2 regions of the Alkalihalobacillus phoenicis genome follow, and region 1 is predicted to be linked to the other one. Evidence: predicted binding sites of a transcription regulator. Region 1 holds the regulator's gene; the other holds the start of a gene.

Region 1 (3,536 bases):
TTACGACTTCTTAAACGAACAATTTCTTCAATGGGAACTTCTAGCTTACTTCGGCCACCTGCATGATGGTTTGAGAGGTTACGTTCAGGTTGATATCCTTTTTGAATAGCAGATTTCATACCTCGACTAATTTTTAAATTATGGAGTTTCCGCTGGTATTCTTCCACAATAGATACGATTTCTAGTACCATACTATCCGCCTCTGAAAGCTGTAACTCCCCTTGTTGCTGTAAGGTATACACTTTTGTTTGATGTTTCCCTAACTCATGTAAAATCGCCATTTTGGCATGGCCCCGGCCTAATCTCGTGTCATCTTGTACAAGAACTTTGGTAATGGTTTGACTTTTACAGTCCTCAAGCATTTGCAAAAGCTCGTCCCGCTCGATAGAATAACCACTCTCTATTTCCTCATAGATAGCAAAAATCGACCAATTCTGAGCTTTAGCCATTTCCACCAACTCTTTTTTCTGTCTTTCAAGAGAAGTTTGCTGGGTATCTTTTTTTGTACTGACTCGACAATAAATAATTACTTCATCTGTTAACATTCTCGCTCGCTTCCACCTTTTTATTATTAAAAGTTAGCTGATTATCTTGATCCATTCTTTCTTCAAATTCGAATTTAGATATAACTAACTCAATCTCATTTGCGTCCTCTTCATAAACAATTGTATCAAAACTATCTTTATCATTAGGTAATAATAGCGTAAATGACATAAATGCAAAAGTTATAACACCACATAAAAGGATAAATTTCTCTTGACCGCTTAGTTTTTTAATCATGTATATCTCCACCTTATCGATATAGAATGTATGTTCCCTTTAACTATAAACGAGAACATTCGTTTGTGTCAACAGTTTTTAGAACTTATGTTTGCATTACATATGTTCGCATGGTACAATTTAGTCATATAGGAAATATAAAGCGAGGTGACGAACGTTGACGATTACAAAACTATCAAAAAGACAGCAAGAAATCTTAGATTATATTAAAGTAGAAGTAAGAAAAAAAGGCTATCCACCTTCCGTTAGAGAAATTGGGGAAGCAGTTGGACTTGCTTCAAGCTCAACCGTCCACGGTCATCTTTCAAGACTGGAGAAAAAGGGCTATATTCGAAGAGACCCAACTAAACCTAGAGCGATTGAAATTTTAAACTTAGAGGATGATATCGTTGAAGTGGAACATCTAGAAAGAAAAGCTAATTACATTCCGATTATCGGAAAAGTAACAGCCGGCGTTCCCATTACCGCGATTGAAAATGTCGAAGGGTATCTGCCTTTACCTGAACATCTTGCAGCCAATGAACAGACATATGTTCTCGTCATTGAAGGAGACAGTATGATAGAAGCTGGAATTTTTAACGGTGATATGGTCATTGTTAAACAACAACAAACAGCTAATAATGGTGATATCATTGTCGCCATGACAGAGGATGAAGAAGCGACGGTTAAACGTTTCTTTAAAGAAAAAGACTATATTCGTTTACAACCTGAGAATTCAACAATGGACCCACTTTTGTTAAAACAAGTGACTATTTTAGGGAAAGTAATTGGAGTCTTTCGGACCATTCATTAATTTTTTAGAAGCTGCCTATTCGGTGGCTTTTTTTGTGACAAAAAAGCATATTGGCAAGTGTCTGGTTGAAATGACCGGATTTGCTCGTATTGCTGGATGTTAGTGCTTTTCTCAATAGTTACCGTCTTCATATATAGGCTATGAAATCAAAAAAAGATTACCCGCATTTTAAGAAACATTTCTTAAAGGGGTAATCTTTTTAAATCCTATTAAACTTTTAATCGTTTTCTTTGATACATCATGCCAGCAGCGATTAACATTAACACGGCTCCAATTAAAATCATTTGATAATTAGATGTTGCCGTATTAGGTAATACCTTTCCTTTCTCAACTTTGTCTTTACTGCTCTCAGCGCCGCCCTCTTTTCCTTCTCCTTTAACCCCTTCTTTTAACTCTTCTTTTAAATTATCATCTTCTTTTTGAGGTACATCTACCGTGTCCTCTGGAAGCTCTTCTTCTGTTGATTCAAGAACAGTAAAAAGACTAAAATGGTCGGTTGTTGCGGTCACTTTATTATCAGTACTATATGCTCCCCCAACAATCTCCCACTTATTTTTAGCTTCATTAAAATAATAGACTTGCAACTTATCTACATCGGAAACGGACTCGGTGTCAACATTAAAAATGAGTGTTATTGGCTTGTCAAACTTTGTGAGGAACTGCTCACCTTCTTGTAACTTTAATTCAAATACCGAACTAACCTTGTTATGAAAACGGTCAATTAATGAAAGAAAGAAATTTACTTCCTGTTGTCCACTAAAATTGGAAGTCGGAATCGCTACTGTTATTCCTCCTGTTACAACTTCTAATGTGACATTTTTTTCTTTTAAAATAGCCATTTGCTCGGCTGTTAAGTTTAAGGTAATAGACCCGTTAAAATCAGAAATTTGTATCGATAAAGTCGCGTTATCTGCTAAATTTCGGAGCAGATCAGTTGAGATCGTGATCTTCCCATTAACAATCGTTGCTTCAACAACCACATAGTCTAATTCACTTGGCTCTTCTGGATCCGTCCCTGGTTCTTCTGGTGTACCTGGCTCTTCTGGTAACGTACTAATTTCAGCAATTCGTCCTTCTGAGTAGTACGCGATTGGCTCAGAAAAAGTTTTCACAAAAGAAATAAATGCTTCTAAATCTTCAGGTCCTGTTACTAAGTTCTTTGCGTACTGACCCATTAATTTATACTTGTCTCCATTAGATTCGGCCATATAGTTGTTCGTTGTGACCGTATATGTTGCTTCTTCGTCTAATACTGAACCATCTGGTAAAAACATATTAACAACCTCTAATGTGTCTTTATCCCATGTATAACTAAAACCAGCAATACTAAAATCAGGTCCATAACTTGTAATTTGGGCATTTAATATTTCTCTTAATTCCGCTCCTGTCAGTTCAAATTTCACGAGAACATTATTAAAAGGTAAAATATTAAAGAGACGGTTAAATGTAATTTCTCCAGCTGGAAGGTGATCACGAATACCACCACCATTCATTAAAGCAAAGTCACTTTCCATTTCCCAAATCATACTATCCGCAATTAAATTTCCGAGTGGGGTATCGCCATCATTGGAATAATCACCGATCATATCAATGGCCGCGACACCCACTACTTCATTTAAGATCGGTGCGACTCGATTTTCATAGTCTGCTAGAATGGCCCCAACAGCTGGATCTGGTTCGATTTTACTTTGATCGACAAAAACGATTTCAGCCTCTTTTTCGACAATGTCTCCTGATTCCGGATCAATTAAAACATCTATTGCCGCAAAAGCTTTACCATAATCTAAAGCTTGAACGATTAACGTATCATCAACGATCGCATTGACGATTTGATGATTATGCCCTGCCAAAATAATATCGACCTCATCGTCAACATCGCGGGCTAAGTTTGCCGCTGGACCAACAGCCGTCTCACCTGATTGTGAGGCAGCCATATGAGCTAAGACGATAATCGCTCTAACTC
Region 2 (3,536 bases), 880 kb from region 1:
AGCGTGGTGTGAATAATTGTAATGAATCGTATCTAAATCTCCAGGAATCGCCTACATTCTGATGACCATCGATAATTAAGAACGATTCATTTTTTAATTGGAGATGATATCCCATTGTTAACCCTGCCTGACCTGCTCCTATGATGATTGTTTTGTATTTATTCAAAATAAAGACGATTCTCCTTTTTAAAAGTATTAAGAGCGTATATTTGAAAACCATATTTAAAATTCTTCTTTTTCGTAAGCTACCTTACATGCAGACCTTCGCACCTTACCACTAGAGGTTTTCAAAATAGTCTCTGTCTTAATTAAATAGATAGCATATGGTTGTATACCATATTCTTTCATTATATTTTTTCGAATACTTTTTAGAATTTGTTCGGAATGAAACCCTTCTATAAAAACACCCTTTGGGGAAGGTGTTGACACTGATGTATATTGAAGAAAAGCGAGCTCGTCCCCATTAAGGCATGAATATAAGTATCAACTGGAGGTAAGTCCATTGTATCTAACGATATGCATTGAGCGCCCGTCTTTATTTTTAAAACATAGTTTTGTAGCATGCTAGTTGTGAAAATGACATCTACTAATGAGCATCTGTCATATTCAAAAACCTCAACTCATTCAATTAATTGGTCCAAAAACCAATTTAAGGATAATTTATAATGACTTAATTTATTTGTCAATATATAAAATATGCGTTTTCTCCCTAGATTTATATCTAAATAATATAGCTAGGAAATCTAAATTAATCTCATAGTTTTCCAATTAGATTTTAATAGGCTAATGAGACTTAACGTCCAAACAGATAATGTCATGTTAAATATCATAAAATCGTTTTATAATAACCCTAAAAAATATTCTAATATAGTTTATTTTATAGCCGTCCATATTTCACTTAAACGAAACATTCTAACCAAACTGAATCATTAGCATCCTTCACTTCCATTATTTCTCATTGAATAACGAACATACTTTCGCATATAATAAAACACGAACATAAGTTCCTAAAAAGGTAGGGGGTAAAAATGAGGGTTATTTTTTTGATTGATATGCAGTCATTTTATGCCTCAGTTGAAAAAACACGCTATCCAGAACAGGTGGAGAAACCACTTGTCGTCTCAGGGGATCCGGCTCGTCGAAGCGGTGTTATCCTCGCTGCTTGTCCACTCGCCAAATCATATGGAATTCAAAATGCAGAACGATTATGGGAAGCAAAGCAAAAATGCAACGACTTATTAATTGTTCGCCCTAAAATGCAAGAGTACGTTGATATTTCCATGCAAGTTACGGAGTTATTAAAACAATATACTGACTTAGTTGAACCCTTTTCAATCGATGAACAATTTCTTGATGTTACCGGTAGTCAACAACTTTTTGGTCCACCCGAACAAATAGCGAAACAAATTCAACAACAGATTTGGAATCAGATGCATGTTCGAGCCCGTATCGGCATTGGTGAAAACAAAGTACTCGCCAAAATGGCCTGTGACTTATTTGCGAAAAATAATAAAGACGGGATTTACTGGCTTAAACAAAAGAATTTAGCCGAGACACTTTGGCCGCTGCCAATCGAAAAGCTCTACGGTGTTGGAAGTAAACGTACAAAACATTTTCGCAATATGGGGATTCGTACAATTGGTCAATTTGCCGAAACACCGTTAGAACGCTTTAAGAAAAAATGGGGAATTCCTGGTCATGTACTATGGATGACGGCACATGGCATTGACTATTCACCAGTTACGACCGAATCTCACGACGGGCAAAAAGCGATTGGCCATGGTATGACACTGCCTCGAGATTATGACAATAAAACGGATATTAAAGTCGTTTTATTAGAGCTTTGTGAAGAAGTGTGCAGAAGAGCTCGGTCAAGAGGTGTACTTGGAGAGACCGTAAGTTTAAGCGTTTCCGGTGCTAGCTATGACATGACCCGTGGCTTTCATAGGCAATTAAAAATGGAGCAAGCAACAAATATGACACTTGAACTTTTTCATGCCGCCTGTCAGCTTCTCGAAAGCTTTTGGCACGAATATCCAATCCGCCGCTTAGCTGTTTCCCTTTCAACACTTTCAAGTGACCAAGAAATTCAGCTAAGTTTATTTGAGCAAAACCGCGAGCGATTGCTAAAACTTGAATCGACAATGGACACGATTAATTCTCGCTTTGGCAAAACTACGCTCATGCGAGCTACCTCACTGCTCTCTGCTAGCCAAGCAAAAGATCGTGCCGCAAAAATTGGAGGTCACTACCGATGAATGAACATTTAAAAAGAGGAAATTTGCTTTGGGAAGGAAGTCGAATGTTTCTTCCTGAGCATAAAGAAGCCTTACTTAAACAAAAAGAGGAGGAACAAAAAGTCCCAAAACCTGAGTTGGATGAACAAGCCTTTCAGGAAATCGCGATCGTCATTTTGGACGCCCTCAACCATACACTCCCTGTCAGCATTGATTATTGGACACTAGGAAAAATCAAACAGGCTGAGGGCTTAGTCAACCGCGTCCATGAAAGGGAACAGCTAATTTACCTTGAAACAGCTAATGGTCCGATCACACTAAATTTTAATAGTTTAATTAACGTGGAGCTGCTTTAGTTAAATCGCCGCTTTGGAGGAGTGCTATTAGAGAGCGTATCGCAATAGGAAGGATTCGAGTTAGAGTTTCCCACCACTCAACCTACTTTCACTTCCTCATTTTAAAGCGGTAAATTACCGTGTTTCCTTTTAGGTCGTGATTCTTTTTTTGCTCGAAGCATTTGCAAAGCTTCTTTTAACTTCTTCCTTGTTTCACGAGGGTCAATAACATCATCAACCATTCCATAAGAAGCGGCAATATAAGGATTAGCAAACTGCTCTCGATATTCAGTTATTTTTTTTCTTCGCGTTTGTTCCGGGTTCTCACTTTGTTCAATTTCTTTTGCAAAAATAATATTCGCTGCTGCTTCAGGCCCCATCACCGCAATTTCAGCATTTGGCCAAGCATAGACAAGGTCAGCACCTATTGATTTTGAATTTAACGCCACATAAGCTCCTCCAAAGGCCTTTCGCAAAATGACTGTAATCTTCGGGACCGTTGCTTCGGAATAAGCATACAAAATCTTTGCTCCGTGCCGAATAATTCCGCCCTGCTCTTGGCTAGTACCAGGGAAGAAACCACTGACATCCTCAAATGTAATGATTGGAATATTAAAAGAATCACAAAAGCGAACAAATCGAGAAAGTTTATCGGAAGCATCAATATCAAGCCCCCCTGCCATCACTTTCGGTTGATTAGCAACGATCCCAATACTATCCCCAGCGATACGAGCGAAACCAACAACTATATTCCTAGCGAATTTTGCATGAACTTCCAGAAAGTCAGCGTTATCAACCACTGCTTCGAGCACCTTCCGTACATCATAAACCTTTGTCGCCTCCGCTGGCACAAGTTCAAGTAATCGTTCACACCAATCATCCCGCTCATCATTTTCGATAACAGCAGCTTTCTCCAAATAACTTTGCGGCAAAAAAGTTAAGAGCCGACGAACTTCCTCAAGCA

The links. Region 1 encodes LexA, which represses DNA repair genes until DNA is damaged. Its sites were predicted from a motif close to CGAACATATGTTCG; they were not measured.
Region 2: a site for LexA is predicted at 967-980, ahead of AA0017_RS05485 (DNA polymerase IV). Genes of this name have one in related genera too.

The regions. Positions count from the first base shown of each region.
Region 1 covers NZ_CP154853.1:2,053,247-2,056,782, forward strand. Annotated here, with positions in the region: gene AA0017_RS09765 (recombinase family protein) at 1-545, opposite strand, end outside; gene AA0017_RS09770 (hypothetical protein) at 532-780, opposite strand; gene lexA (transcriptional repressor LexA) at 944-1,573, shown strand; gene AA0017_RS09780 (DUF6359 domain-containing protein) at 1,783-3,536, opposite strand, start outside.
Region 2 covers NZ_CP154853.1:1,172,713-1,176,248, reverse strand. Annotated here, with positions in the region: gene AA0017_RS05490 (flavin-containing monooxygenase) at 1-169, opposite strand, end outside; gene AA0017_RS05485 (DNA polymerase IV) at 1,029-2,258, shown strand; gene AA0017_RS05480 (YolD-like family protein) at 2,255-2,593, shown strand; gene AA0017_RS05475 (acyl-CoA carboxylase subunit beta) at 2,695-3,536, opposite strand, start outside.